Regions from separate parts of the Gordonia alkanivorans genome, predicted to be linked through region 2. Evidence: predicted binding sites of a transcription regulator. Region 2 holds the regulator's gene; each other region holds the start of a gene.
What was found. The regulator LexA, encoded in region 2, represses DNA repair genes until DNA is damaged. The targets are predictions, from matches to a motif close to CGAACANNTGTTCG.
Positions count from the first base shown of each region.

Region 1 (4,799 bases), 1.6 Mb from region 2:
CGCCGAGGAGGCCAACCGGTCCTGGCTCGGGTTCCGCTACACCCATCCCCTCGCGCCGACCGACCTCGACCCGGCCGACATCACCGTCACCTGCTTCGCGCTTCACCCCGCGGAGTACGAACCCACCGCCGCCGACTTCGAGAACTACCGCAGAGCCACCGCCGCGCGTAGTGCGGAACGCACCGCGCACGAGGGCACGCCACGCAAGCGCGGAAGATTCCGGGAGTACTTCGGTTTCTGATCCGGGTGGCTTCTGTTCCCGGACGACTTGTCGCCCTCAGTCGTACAACGTCACCTTGCCGAGGAGTGCCGCCAGTTCCAGTTCGACAGCAGACAGCTCGGAGATCGACAGCTTGCGGGCAGTCGGCCTCGCCGGCCGATAGTCGATGACCCTGCGTGCGACAAGGCGCACTCCATCGCCGGACTGCTCGTCGGGTCCGTGGATCTCGGTGCGCACCTTGTTGAGTTGTTCGGCGAATCGGCGGGTGATGTCGGGTCGCCGGTTGATGTGTTCGGGGTTGGGTGGGGCGCCGGGTTCGGCGTTCAACCGCCAGGCGCAGCGACCTTCGTCGGGGCCTTCACGGACCATGCGGGTGGTGAACTGACCTACCTGCTCGCCGACCATGCGATTGTGTTTCGGGCACGCCGGTGCGAGGTCGGTGATGTCGGTGAGTCCACCGAGACCCCAATCCAGTTGCGCGTGGTGCATTTCCACGTGCGCGGCGGATATGCCGCAGTCGGGGGTGGAACAGACCTCGCCGTCGGGTCGGGCGAAGGACACGAGACGTTGTTCGCGGGTGGCCAACCTCTTGCCGCGTCCGAAGTAGAGCGGGATTGCGGTGGCGTCTTTGAACACCGCCAGCCAGGGCTGGGTGTCGGCGGCCATGTTGACGAGGTCGGTGATCGGGATCAGGGTGCCGGTCGCGGTGGTGGCGAACCCGGCTTCGCGTCGTAGGTCGTTGAGATCGGCTTTGATGATCAGCTGGATGGGTAACCCGCGGTGGCTCTTACCCAGGAGTCCGTCGTCGAACACGGCTTTCAGGAGTGCGTTGAGGGCGTCGTGGTTGAGCTGGGCGGGGGTGCGGTCGTCGCGTGCGGCTGCGGCTTCGACCGCTTCGGGGTCGGCGTCCTCGATGGAACCGTGGGGGGAGTCGGGGTCGTCGGGGTTGTTCATGCCGGGTTTGGCCCAGACGGCGAGCAGCATGGTGATGCGGGCGAGGAGTTCGGGGGTGAGGTTGGCGGTCATCTTGGCGGTGCCGTCGGCGCGTTGCCGGTTGACCGACAGATTGCGGCGACGTTTGCGGTCGGTGTCGTCGGTCAGTGTGCCGTCTGGGTCGAGGTGGGCCAGCAGTCGTGCACCGAGGGCGGTGATGTCGGCGGGGGTGTGGTCGACGGCGATCTCGGCCATCTGTCGTTCGGCGGCGACTTTCACGTCGTGGTCGGTGGCGTGTGGGATCTGGTCGAGGACGTCGAGTACTGCCCGGACGTGGGAGGTGCTGACCTTGCCGTCGGCCAATGCCTCTGCCAGAGCGGGGCGTTCGGGTTCGAGTGGTTCGCCGGTCGGGCTGAGGTGGGTGGCGGTCGCGTGGCGTTGTTTGGTGCGGCGCATGGGGTCGGCCATGCGTAGGCGGTGGGTCATGAACTGGGTGATGCTGCGGTGGCCGGTCTTGTGGGGTAGGTCGCGGTCGGCGATCTCGATGATCTGTCGGTCGCCGGCGAAAGTGAGTCGGGCGATGGCGCGTTCGGTTCCGGCGGCGACGTCGATGAGTTCGGCATCGGAGCACTGCGTCAGATCGACGGCCTGGAGTTCGGTGGTGATCCGGTGCAGTTCCTGCACGAGCTCGGAGGGGCGGGTCGACGGCCCGACGTCGGTCTGCGAGATTTCGGTCAAGACGGTCACCCCCCGATGCCGTGTTCGAATGTATGTTCGACTGTACTCGCAATCCCATTGCCGCGCAACGCGTATCGAACATCGATCGATCGCGGGGATTGTCGGTGGCGTCTGGTAATGGGCGGCGTGGTGCTGCCGTCCCTTCGATACGCTCGCAAGCTCGCCACTCAGGGAGCAGAACGACGCTCGCAAGCTCGCTACTCAGGGAGCAGAACGACGCTCGCAAGCTCGCTACTCACGGAGCAGAACCGGTCAGCGCCCCATGATCAGCAACGCGACCGACGATGTGATCCCGGCGAGGAAGCCGATGAGCAGGCCCCACACGATCCAGCGCCACACCTGGCGGTAGCGGAACTCCCAGAGGGTCCAGCCGAGGCCGCCGGCGACGATCAGCACCGCCGCGATGCCGAGGAACTCGAGGATGCCGCCGATGAGTTCGTAGATCCCGACGAGCACGAAGGCACCGAAGAGCGCACACACCGCGGACACGATGATCCCGAGCGCCCAGGGCGTGGGCTCCGCGGCCCGATCGAACGGTTCGGGGGTGTTCACTCCCCCATCGTGCCCGACCGGACGCGTTCGTAGAACGCAACGGCCGCGGCTGTCGCGACGTTGAGCGAATCGGTTCCGCGACTCATCGGGATGCGGGCCTTCACGTCCGTCGCCGCCATCGCCGACGCGGTGAGCCCTGGCCCCTCGGCGCCCACGAGGAAACCGACCTTCTCGGCATCGACCGCCTCGGCGAGCGTGACGGCGTCGGGATCGGGGGTCATCGAGACGAGACGGAAGTCGCGCGAACGCAGTTCGTCGAGTCCGCGCGGCCACTCGTCGAACTTCGCGAAGGGCACCAGCAGCGCGTGACCCATCGAGACGCGCACGCAGCGCCGGTACAGCGGGTCGGCGCAGCCCTGACCGAACAGGACGGCATCCACACCGAGGCCGGCGGCGTTGCGGAAGATCGAGCCGATGTTCTCGTGGTCGTTGACGCCTTCGAGGATCGCGACGGTGCGCGCGGTCTCCAGGATGTCGGGCACCGACAACACCTCGGGGCGTCGCGCGACGGCGAGCACGCCGCGGTTGAGGTGGAAACCGACGATCTCGGCCATCACCTCGGCCGACGCCCGGAAGAACGGGACTCCCGACAGCGACGGGTCGCGCAGATCGTCGTCGAGTTCCTCGAGGCGTTTGTCGACGCCGAGGAAGGCGTGGGCGGAGAACCGCGAGGCGATCATGCGCTGCGCGACGAGCACGCCCTCCGCGATCACCAGGCCGCGTCCCGGCCGGCCGCCGGGCAGAACCGGAAGGTCGGGTCGACGGTCCACCGAGTTGAGGTCCCGAAAGTCCTCGACCCGGGGATCCTGCGGGTCGTCGATGTCGATCACTTCCACTGCGAGCCCGGGCACCGCAACAGTGTGCCACCCGCCACCGCCGTGACCTGCGACACCCGGTACAGAACCCAATGAGTGCCCGAGTCGCAGTGATGTGAAAACGTTGAAGTCGTGACCAACAGCGGCTCGACACCTCAGTCACGTCTGTCCCTCAAGCGCGCCACCGACGCCGACTGGGACGACATCATCACCACGGATGCCCGCGCATTCGCGATGCGCAATCCGCTGCCCGACGACGAACGCGCCGACCTTCGCGGCAAGGTCGCCGACGACGACATCGTCCTGGTACGCGACACCGGCCTGCCGTCGAAGCCCCTTGTCGGGGTGTCGATGTTCTACCGGATGTCGATGTCGCTGCCGGGCGCGGGTGTCGCCGACACCGTCGGCCTGTCGTGGGTCTCCGTGGCATCGACGCATCGTCGTCGTGGAATTCTGCGCACGATGCTGACCGAGCTCTTCGAGCAGTGGGAGGCCGAGAACTACACGTTCGCGATCCTGACCGCGAGCGAGGGCACCATCTACGAGCGCTTCGGGTTCGGTCCGGCCTGCTTCTCCAACACCGTGTCGATCACGCCCGGCCAGGCTCCGCTCCGCGGCGACCAGCCGAAGGACGCGACCGTGCGGTTCGCGGACGCCGCCGAGGTCGCCGCGGCCGTCCCCGATCTCCACGCACGCTGGACGCTCACCACTCCCGGTGCGCTCACCCGCACCCCCGCCTGGTGGGCGCCGATCCTCGCCGACCGGCCGTCGGAGCGTCCGCTGCCCGCGAGCGGACTGCATTACCTGCTGCACGACGACGGCTACGCCAGTTACCGCATCTACAAGAACGAGAACGGCGGCGTGCGGGGCGAGGTGAACGAGGTCTTCGCCGTCACCGACGACGCCCACTCCGACCTGTGGCGGGTGCTGACCAACCTCGACCTGATCCCGTCACTGACCGCGACCATCCCGGTCGACGACCCGTTGCGCCACAAGCTGATCAACGCGCGAGATGTGTCGATCACCGGCCTGCGCGACGAGATGTGGCTACGCATCCTCGACATCCCGGCCGCGTTGGGATCACGGAAGTACGCCGCCGACCTCGATGCCGTCGTCGAGGTCACCGACGAGTTCCGTGGTCACGGAGGGGTTTTCACGATGTCCGCGCGCGGCGGCGACGCGATCGTCGCGCCGGCGGCCGAAACCGCAACGCCCACAGTGAAGATGGACACCTCGGTACTGTCGAGCATCTATCTCGGCGGCACACGACCGTCGGCCTTCGCGGCGGCCGGCCGGCTCAGCGTCGACTCCCCGACAACGCTTCGAGCTCTGGACCAGGCCTTCACCACCGATCGCGCACCGTACTCCGGCACGTTCTTCTGACCCTTCGAGACGTCCCTCCGCAAGCTCCGGGACTCCTCAGGGAGCAAAGAAACGTCCCTCCGCAAGCTCCGGGACTCATTCCGGGGCGGGGAACGACCGCGTCAGACCGCCCGGGTGTGCTGCACGTCGGTGTCCGGCTTACCGAGGATCTTGTTGAA
Region 1 is NZ_CP027114.1:4,692,010-4,696,808, forward strand. Features, by position in the region: gene C5O27_RS21300 (DUF6928 family protein) at 1-241, shown strand, start outside; gene C5O27_RS21305 (DUF222 domain-containing protein) at 278-1,837, opposite strand; gene C5O27_RS21310 (DUF2537 domain-containing protein) at 2,144-2,443, opposite strand; gene C5O27_RS21315 (TrmH family RNA methyltransferase) at 2,440-3,294, opposite strand; gene C5O27_RS21320 (GNAT family N-acetyltransferase) at 3,391-4,641, shown strand; gene C5O27_RS21325 (MarR family winged helix-turn-helix transcriptional regulator) at 4,743-4,799, opposite strand, start outside.
Region 1: a site for LexA is predicted at 1,917-1,930, ahead of C5O27_RS21305 (DUF222 domain-containing protein). Genes of this name have one in related genera too.

Region 2 (4,799 bases):
ATTCTGACGGGGACGCCGGTTGTCGGTGGTGTGGCTCTCGGGCCCGCACTCTGGCCGGGACGCCGACCCGACCACTCCGCAGAGGCACTGGGCGCAGGCGTCGAGATCGCCGAGGACCGTCGCGCCGACGAGGCCGAACGGTTCACCGCCGCGGCGGCCGCGGTCGCCGCGCGCCTACGTGAGCGTGCATCGCAGAACACCGGCGTCGCCGCCGAGGTGCTCACCGCAACGGCCGGACTCGCGGAGGACCGCGGCTGGATCGGTGCCGCCTCGGGTCTGATCGCCAAGGGCGCCTCGGCGCCGTCGGCCGCCGTCGCCGCCACCGAACAGTTCGCCGCCGTGTTCACCAAGCTCGGTGGGCTCATGGCCGAGCGCGTCACCGATCTCAACGACGTCCGCGACCGCGTCCTCGCCGAACTCCTGGGCCTCCCCGAGCCCGGCGTGCCCACGCCGGACGTGCCCTCGGTCCTCCTCGCCGACGACCTCGCGCCCGCCGACACCGCGGGGCTCGATCCCGCCACCACCATCGCGCTGGTCACCCGCCTGGGCGGGCCCACCAGCCACACCGCGATCATCGCCCGGCAGCTCGGCATCCCGTGTGTCGTCGCGGTCCCCGGTCTCGCCGGGATCGACTCGGGCACGGTGATACTCGTGGACGGCACGACAGGCGAGATCGTCGTGCAACCCGACAACGCCGCCGCGCGGGCCCGTGTCGACGAGTACACGCGTCAGGCCGCACGGGTCGCCGGCTGGTCGGGCCCGGGTCGCACCGCCGACGGTGTGGAGGTGGCGATCCTGGCCAACGTCGCCGACGGATCGTCGGCCCGTGCGGCCACCGATCATCCGGTGGAGGGCGTCGGACTGTTCCGCACCGAACTGGCCTTCCTCGAACGCGCCGACGAGCCGTCGGTGGAGGAACAGGCGGACATCTATCGCGAGGTGCTCGACGCGTTCGGCGGCCGCAAGGTCGTCATCCGTACCCTCGACGCCGGCTCGGACAAGCCGCTGCGCTTCGTGTACCAGCCCGAGGAGGCCAACCCGGCCCTCGGTGTGCGCGGCGACCGGATCGCCTTGGCACACCCCGAGATCCGTGCCCATCAGCTCGACGCGATCGCGCGCGCCGCGGAGGGTTCCGAGACGAGCCCCTGGGTCATGGCGCCGATGATCGCCTCACCGGCCGAGGCGGCCGCCTTCGCCGCTCAGGTACGGGAACGCGGACTGGTCGCCGGGGTGATGATCGAGGTCCCCGCCGCCGCGATCCTCGCGCCGGCGATCCTGGCCGAGGTCGACTTCGTCTCGATCGGCACCAACGACCTCACGCAGTACACGATGGCCGCCGACCGGATGTCGGCCGATCTCGCATCGCTGACCGATCCGTGGCAGCCGGCGGTCCTGCACCTCATCGCGACGGTCGCGCGGGCCGGACGGGACCAGGGGAAACCGGTGGGCGTGTGCGGCGAGGCCGCGGCGGACCCGATCCTCGCCTGTGTGCTCGTCGGGTTGGGTGTCACCTCGCTGTCGAGTGCTCCGGTGGCGGCCGCCGCGGTCGGTGCCCGCCTCGGCGGCGTCTCACGGTCGACCTGCGAGAACGCGGCGACAGCCGCGCTCGCCACCACCGATCCGGCTGCGGCGCGCGCGGCTGCCGCCGCGGTTCTCGAGAACGAAGAGGTCAGATACGCCGCATCACGGTGACGACCTTGCCGAGGATCACGGCCTCGTCGCCCGGGATCGGGTCGAACAGCTCGTTGTGCGGCATCAGCCAGACATGACCCTTCTGGCGCTTGAAGGTCTTGACCGTGGCCTCGCCGTCGATCATCGCGGCCACGATGTCGCCGTTGTCGGCCACGTTCTGCTGGCGCACGACCACCCAGTCGCCGTCGCAGATCGCGGCGTCGATCATCGACTCGCCGACGACCTTCAGCAGGAACAGCGAACCCTCGCCGACGAGCTCGCGGGGGAGCGGGAAGACGTCCTCGACGGCTTCTTCCGCGAGGATCGGGCCGCCTGCGGCGATCCGGCCGAGCACCGGCACGAAGGTGGGCTCGGGTAGCGCACCACCGGTCGGTGAGGTGGGCGTCGGCGGCTCACTCGGTGCGATGTTGACCGCTCGCGGACGATTCGCGTCGCGCTTGAGGAGGCCCTTGCGTTCGAGCGTCCGCAGTTGGTGGGCGACGGAGGAGGTCGACGTGAGACCCACCTCGTCACCGATCTCGCGGATGCTCGGCGGGTAACCGCGCTCGCGCACGGATCTGCGGATCACCTCGAGAACTCCGCGCTGCCGCGGCGTCAGCGAGGCCTCGGCCGCCGCCATGTCTGCCGGGGCGACGGGCTCGTCGGCGCCCCGCGCTCCGGTGCGCTTACCGCCGTCATCGCTCATGATCGGGTTCCTCTCGATTCCGAACGTGCTGGTAGATCGCTTGTCTGACGACGACCCTAGCCGAGAATGCCGACCGCATCAAACATTTGTTCGACGTGTTGCGAGACAAGTGTCGGCGTGCCGTGCTACAAATCGAACATCAGTTCATCGAACAGATGATCGACAATCGAACAGTTCGAACGCCGACGACGCAGCCGGAGCACGGACAAGCGTTCGACCGGAAACACGGAGGGCATCATGCGCACCGCCACTCTCATCGACCCCGACCGCTCCACCGATTCGGTCCGTGGTGACGTCCTGGAGCGTCCGCGCCCGATGCGCCGCGGCGACGGCCGCCGGCCCGTCGACGGGCGTCCGGTGCCGGAGTCGGCGGTCCGGGTCCGCCGGGTCGCCTCCACCCGGTGCGCCTCGCCGGTCGGTATGCGGGGTCGTGCACCGGTCGTACCCGTCTCGCGTGTTGCGCATACCGCGCCCTCGGCCGTCATCCGGCGGCGTCGGCGCACGGCGACGGCAATTCTCGCCGGCGTCGGGCTCGCTCTGGCCGTGTGGGTCATCGCGGTCGTCGGTCAGAACTACGCCGCGACGGTCACACCTTCTTCGGTCGGCACCGAGGTCGTACACGTGCGGTCGGGCGACTCGCTGAGCACCATCGCATCGCGCGTCGCCCCCGAGATGCCGCGTGAGGCGGTCGTCGACGAGATCATCCAGCTGAACGACCTCCCGTCGAGCGGGCTGCGCGTCGGTCAGCCGCTGCTCGCCCCCCGGTACCACTGAGCACGGGCGGTATCCTCGATGTCACAGGGACCGGCCGACTACCGGCCTGGCATGCGGCGCGGCTGCACCAGAGTGTCCCGTGACCTGCGTGAGGATACGATGCGCTGCCCCTTCTGCAAGAACGACGACACCAAGGTCATCGACTCGCGTGTCGCTGATGAGGGGCAGGCCATCCGGCGCCGCCGCTCCTGCGTGGAGTGCGGGCGACGCTTCTCGACCGTGGAGAGCGCGGTGCTCGCGGTGGTCAAACGCAACGGCGTCACCGAACCGTTCAGTCGCGAGAAGGTGATGAGGGGCGTCCGGCGCGCATGCCAGGGACGCCACGTCGCCGAGGACGCATTGGCGCAGCTCGCCCAGCAGGTCGAGGACACCGTACGTGCCAGTGGATCGGCCGAGATCCCCAGCAACGAGGTCGGTCTCGCGATCCTCAAGCCGCTGCGCGACCTCGACGAGGTCGCCTACCTGCGGTTCGCGTCGGTCTATCGCTCGTTCGACTCCGTCGAGGACTTCCAGCGCGAGATCGACGACCTCCGAGCCGCCTCAGCCGAGTCGGTCAAGAGTTCGTAGGACCCGCTTCTCCGACACCGGGTACGCGGTGCCGAGCCGTTCGGCGAACAATCCCACCCGCAGCTCCTCGACGAGCCACTGGGCCTCGTCGTTGACGTGCGCCTTCCGGTGGTCGGGCACCTGAGTCAGTCGTTGCGCCCACCGCTCGGTCACCCGGTCGACGACGGCTACTCCGGCCTGATCCCGGGCCGCCGATGCGGGGAGCGCCGACAGGCGGGCCTCGGCGGCCGCGAGGTAGCGCGGCACATTCTCCAGATGTCGTCGTGCGGTGGCGGCGACGAATCCGTCGAAGACGAGATTGTCCAGCTGTTCGGCGACGTCATCGGCCGCGAGTGAACCGGCATGTCGGTCGATCGCGGCACGGACCGGTGCCACCCAACCGAGGGATTCGACGGCGAGAGAGAAGTAGTCCGGTGCCGACTCGGTGATCCGTGGACGCAACTTCTCGGTGAGCACGCGGAATGTCTCGGGAGAGCGCACCGCCGACAGGGTGCCGGCGTCGAGGCCCGCCACGACATCGCGGATGGCGCGACGTGTGCAGTCGGCCAGCAACGCATCGAGATCCGGGTAGGGGCTCTGGCTCAGCGCGAGTCGACCCGCGGCCCCGAGGGAACCGGCCACGCGGCGGTGCAGGGGCGGGATCGCCAGGTCGAGGAGCGCGACGATTCCTCTCGCCGCCAATCGATCACGGGTCTGCTCCGACGCGGCGTCGATCACGACCACCCCGCGCGTGCGTCCGGCGTCGTCGGTGATCGCGTCGATGGTCGGGTAACGGGTGAGGCGTTGTCCGGCGATGTCGACGGTCCGCTGTGCGGCGAGAGTGCCGATGCCCTCGTCGGTCCAGGCGCGATACAGGGTGCGCTTCACCGTCTTCGACGCTGCCGGGGTGGCCGCGCGCTGCAGTTCGGCGATGGAATCGGCTCGCGCGGTGATCTCCCCGGCGTCGTCGGCGACCGCGAAATGCATCCGTAGGTGGGCCGGAATCCGGTCGACGTCGAAATCGCCTGCGGTGACCGTCATCTGCGTGATCGTGGTGAGCTCGCGAGCGAGCCCGACCGTGAGTGGCTCGCTCCGTGGGGTG
Region 2 is NZ_CP027114.1:3,044,303-3,049,101, forward strand. Features, by position in the region: gene C5O27_RS13845 (putative PEP-binding protein) at 1-1,692, shown strand, start outside; gene lexA (transcriptional repressor LexA) at 1,670-2,377, opposite strand; gene C5O27_RS13855 (LysM peptidoglycan-binding domain-containing protein) at 2,615-3,151, shown strand; gene nrdR (transcriptional regulator NrdR) at 3,251-3,718, shown strand; gene hrpA (ATP-dependent RNA helicase HrpA) at 3,692-4,799, opposite strand, start outside.

Region 3 (4,799 bases), 1.2 Mb from region 2:
GCGGGATGCCCTTCTTGCTGGTCGTCGAATTCAATTCGTCTGCGGCGGAATCGAGTTCCTCGGCAGACCGGGCCACGATCATCACGTTGGCGCCGCGGGCGACACACATCCGGGCGGTGGCCTTGCCGATACCGCTCGACCCGCCGGTGATGAGGATGTTCTTGCCCACCAGCGGACCCCGGGGGTCACGGCGCCGGTTGCGGGAGCGGTCGAGGTGGGCAGACCAGTACTGCCACAGGCCGGGTGCGTACTCGGTGAAGTCGGGAACGCTGATCCCGTGCTCGTGGAGGACGGCGTGGGTGGCGTCGGAGGAGAAGTCCACCGGCAACGACACCGCGTCGAGCACCGCTGACGGGATACCTTGTTGGGCGGCAAGGAGATTGCGGCCGACGCGGGCGGGTCCCATGGCCGACAGAGCGAGCGCGGGCTCGACCACCGAGTGCGGGATGACGTCGAAACCGCGGGGCGCTCCGAATGCCGGGGCGAGGGCGTTGTACATCTCGGTGGTGGTGAGCGAACGCCGGTCGCCGAGATGGAACACCAATCCGCTGCGTTCGGGGTCCACGGCGATGAGCGCGACCATCGCGGCGGCGACGAAGTCGACGGGCACCATGTTGAGCGTGCCGAGGTCGGGCATCGGCAACCGCAGTCTCGACGGCAGGTGGCCGAGCGCGGCGAGATGCCCGAAGAAGTAGTAGGGACCGTCGATCTTGTCCATCTCGCCGGTTCGCGAGTCGCCGACCACGATCGACGGCCGATACACGCGCCACCGCAGGCCCTCGCGCTCGCGGACGACCCGCTCCGCCTCGAACTTTGTCCGGTGATATGCCGTCGGAAAACCTTGGCCGACTTCGAAATCGGCTTCGGTGAACCGGCCGCGATGATCGCCGGCGACGGCGACCGAGGACACGTGGTGGAACAGGGCGTCGTGGGTGATGGCGAAGTCGGCGACGCGAGAGGTGCCGATGACGTTGGCCGCGCGCTGCGACTCGGCGTCGGCGGCCATGTCGTAGATCGCGGCGAGATGGACCACGTGGTCGAACTCCGGCAGGTCATGCGTGTCGAGGCCGAGGCCCGGGCTGGTCAGGTCCCCGACGACCGGGGTCACCCGACCGGTGGCACCGAGCTCGTCGAGCAGGGCGTCGAACGCCGATCGTGAGGATTCGCGAACCAGGGCGTGGATGGTCGCGCCGGGGTCGACGGTCAGAAGTCGATCGATGACGCGTCGGCCGATGAATCCGCTGCCTCCGGTGATGAAGTAGCTGGTCATGTTGGGATCCCATCATGTGAGCGGGCATGTCGCCCGCTGGATGTCCTCCTCCCCCCGATGGGAGATGGAATCTGTCTGATACTCAGAGTTGCACTTACTTGTGCCGAGCGCAACGACCGCGGGGCGGGAATCGAGATGTCCATTCGAATGCATGTTCGATAGACTGCTCGGGTGGGCTGGGATCAGGGACCACCGACGTGGTCGGAGATGGAGCGGGTGCTCTCCGGTCGGGCACCCGACGGCGGGCGTCCGGGTACCGCTTTCGGCCCCGATGACAGCGACCACGCCATGTTCCCGGGCGACGGCGGCGACAGCCCGGCCTGGTCGCGCAAACGCGGCGCCTACCAGGCGGAGGACATCGCGCGCGGCTCGTCGTCGGTGGCCTATGCCGAACTCCACGCCCACAGCTCGTACAGCTTCCTCGACGGCGCGTCGATGCCGGAGGAGCTGGTCGAGGAGGCGGAACGGCTCGGACTGCAAGCGCTGGCCGTCACCGATCACGACGGCTTCTACGGCATCGTCCGGTTCGCCGAGGCCGCCCGCGAGTTCGGCATGCCGACGGTCTTCGGTGCCGAGCTGTCGCTGGAACCCGACATCGCCCGGAGCGGCCTCAACGATCCACCGGGAGAACACCTGCTGGTCCTCGCCCGCGACGGCGAGGGCTACCGGCGGCTGTCGCGGACCATCGCCGAGGCACACATGGTGGCGGGCGAGAAGGGCTTGCTGCGTTACGACCGCGACGCCCTGTCCGGCGCCGGCGACGGACACTGGCTGATCCTCACCGGCTGCCGGAAGGGCGCGGTCCGGCGGGCGCTGGACCGCGGCGGTGTCCCGGCCGCGGAGATCGCGCTGCGGGAGATGATCGAGACCTACGGTCACGGCAACGTCGTCCTGGAACTCACCGCCCAGGGCATGCCCGACGACGACGAACGCAATGCGGTGCTCGCCGGTCTCGCCGCACGCGCCGGGGTGCCGACGGTCGCCACCACGGGTGCGCACTTCGCCGCACCCCGACGCCGCCGGCTGGCGATGGCGATGGCGGCGGTTCGGGCACGCACCGACATCGAGACCATCGCCGGCTGGATGCCGGGGGTCGCCGGCGCACACCTGCGCAGCGGCGACGAGATGGCCCGGCTGATGCCCGCTCACCTCGACGCGATCGACAACGCGGTCGGCATCGCCGCAGACTGCGCCTTTCGGCTCGGTCTGATCGCGCCGGAGTTGCCGCCGTTCGACGTGCCGGAGGGGTACACCGAGGCCAGCTGGTTGCGCGAACTCACCATGACCCGCGCCCGGCGCCGATACGGCACACCCGTCGAACATCCGCAGGCCTACCGGCAGATCGAACACGAACTCGCCATCATCGAAACCCTCACGTTCCCCGGCTATTTCCTCGTCGTCGCCGACATCGTCGACTTCTGCAAGGCCAACGACATCCTGTGCCAGGGCCGGGGGAGCGCCGCCAACTCGGCGGTCTGTTACGCCCTGGGGATCACCAACGTCGACCCGGTCGCCAACAAGCTGCTGTTCGAGCGGTTCCTCGCCCCCGAACGCGACGGGCCGCCCGACATCGACGTCGACATCGAGTCCGACCGTCGTGAGGAGGCCATCCAGTACGTCTACCGCCGGTACGGCCGGGATCGCAGCGCGCAGGTGGCCAACGTCATCACCTACCGAGGCAAGTCGGCGATCCGGGACATGGCGAGGGCGCTGGGATATGCGCCCGGGCAGCAGGATGCCTGGGCCAAGTCCCCGGACGCCGCGCCATCCGACGTGACCGATCTGGCCGGTGAGATCCTCGGTATGCCAAGGCATCTGGGTATCCACTCCGGTGGCATGGTGATCTGTGACCGGCCCATCGCCGACGTCTGCCCCACGGAGTGGGCGCGGATGGAGAACCGCAGCGTGCTGCAGTGGGACAAGGACGACTGCGCGGCCATCGGGCTGGTCAAGTTCGACATGCTCGGTCTCGGGATGCTCTCGGCGCTGCACTACGCGATCGATCTGGTCGCCGAGCACAAGGGCATCGAGGTCGATCTCGCCACGCTCGACCTCGCCGAACCGGCGGTCTACGAAATGCTGTGCCGCGCCGACTCGGTCGGTGTGTTCCAGGTGGAGTCCCGCGCCCAGATGGCGACCCTGCCGCGGCTGAAACCGCGCTGCTTCTACGACCTGGTCGTCGAGGTGGCGTTGATCCGCCCCGGACCCATCCAGGGCGGTTCGGTGCATCCCTTCATCAAACGGCGCAACGGAGACGAGCCGGTCACCGTCGAACACCCGTCGATGCACAAGGCCCTCGAGCGGACGCTGGGTGTGCCGCTGTTCCAGGAGCAGCTGATGCAGCTGGCCGTCGACGTCGCGGGTTTCGACGCCTCCGAGGCAGACCAGCTGCGTCGGGCGATGGGTTCCAAACGGTCGCCGGAGAAGATGGAACGCCTGCGCAAACGCTTCTATGCCGGCATGGAGAAGCTCCACGGCATCACCGGGGACACCGCCGACCGCATCTTCGAGAAGATGGCCGCCTTCGCCAACTTCGGCTTCCCGGAGAGTCATTCGCAGAGTTTCGCGTCGCTGGTCTTCTACTCGTCGTGGTTCAAGCTGCATCACCCGGCCGCGTTCTGCGCGGCGCTGCTGCGGGCGCAACCGATGGGTTTCTACTCGCCGCAGACCCTGGTCGCCGACGCCCGCCGGCACGGGGTGGCGGTCCATCGCCCCGACATCAACGCTTCTCTTGCTCACGCGACGCTGGAGAACGAGGGCCTCGACGTGCGGCTGGGGCTCGACGAGGTGCGCGGGGTCGGGGAGGAGGTGGCCCAGCGGATCGTCGACCGGCGCGCCGACGGCCCGTACACCGACATCACCGACGTCTCCCGCCGGGCCGCGTTGAGCGCCAAGGAACTCGAGGGTCTCGCCGGGGCCGGGGCCTTCGACGGTTTCGGTCTCAGCAGGCGACAGGCGCTCTGGGAGGCCGGGGCGGCCGCGACCGTTCGTGACGACCAGCTGGAACTGCGATCGGCGGGTGCCACGCCGACGCTGCCCGGCCTGTCCGACATCGAGCTGGCGGCCACCGACGCCTGGGCCACCGGTATCACCCCGAAGTCGTATCCGACGCAGTTCCTGCGCCCTCGGCTCGACGCGATGGGGGTGGTGGCCGCGGACCGGTTGCTGTCGGTGCCCGACGGCGCGCGCGTACTGATCGGCGGCGCGGTGACCCACCGCCAACGACCTGCGACGGCCTCCGGCGTGACCTTCATCAACCTCGAGGACGAGACCGGAATGGTCAACGTGGTGTGTTCCGTCGGCCTCTGGGCGCGGTACCGTGTATTGGCACAGACCGCACCGGCATTGCTGGTGCGCGGTCGGGTACAGAATGCCGAAGGCGCCGTGACCGTCGTCGCAGATCGTTTGCAGCGCATGGATCTTCGGGTGGGAACCAGATCCAGAGACTGGCAGTAGCCCGTGAGGGCCTGCCGGAGTGACAAACTACGAATCGGGGACATCGATGTCGCAGCAGGTCGTGGTGACCGTC
Region 3 is NZ_CP027114.1:4,225,768-4,230,566, reverse strand. Features, by position in the region: gene C5O27_RS19175 (SDR family oxidoreductase) at 1-1,270, opposite strand, end outside; gene C5O27_RS19170 (error-prone DNA polymerase) at 1,442-4,726, shown strand; gene C5O27_RS19165 (DUF167 domain-containing protein) at 4,773-4,799, shown strand, end outside.
Region 3: a site for LexA is predicted at 1,415-1,428, ahead of C5O27_RS19170 (error-prone DNA polymerase). Genes of this name have one in related genera too.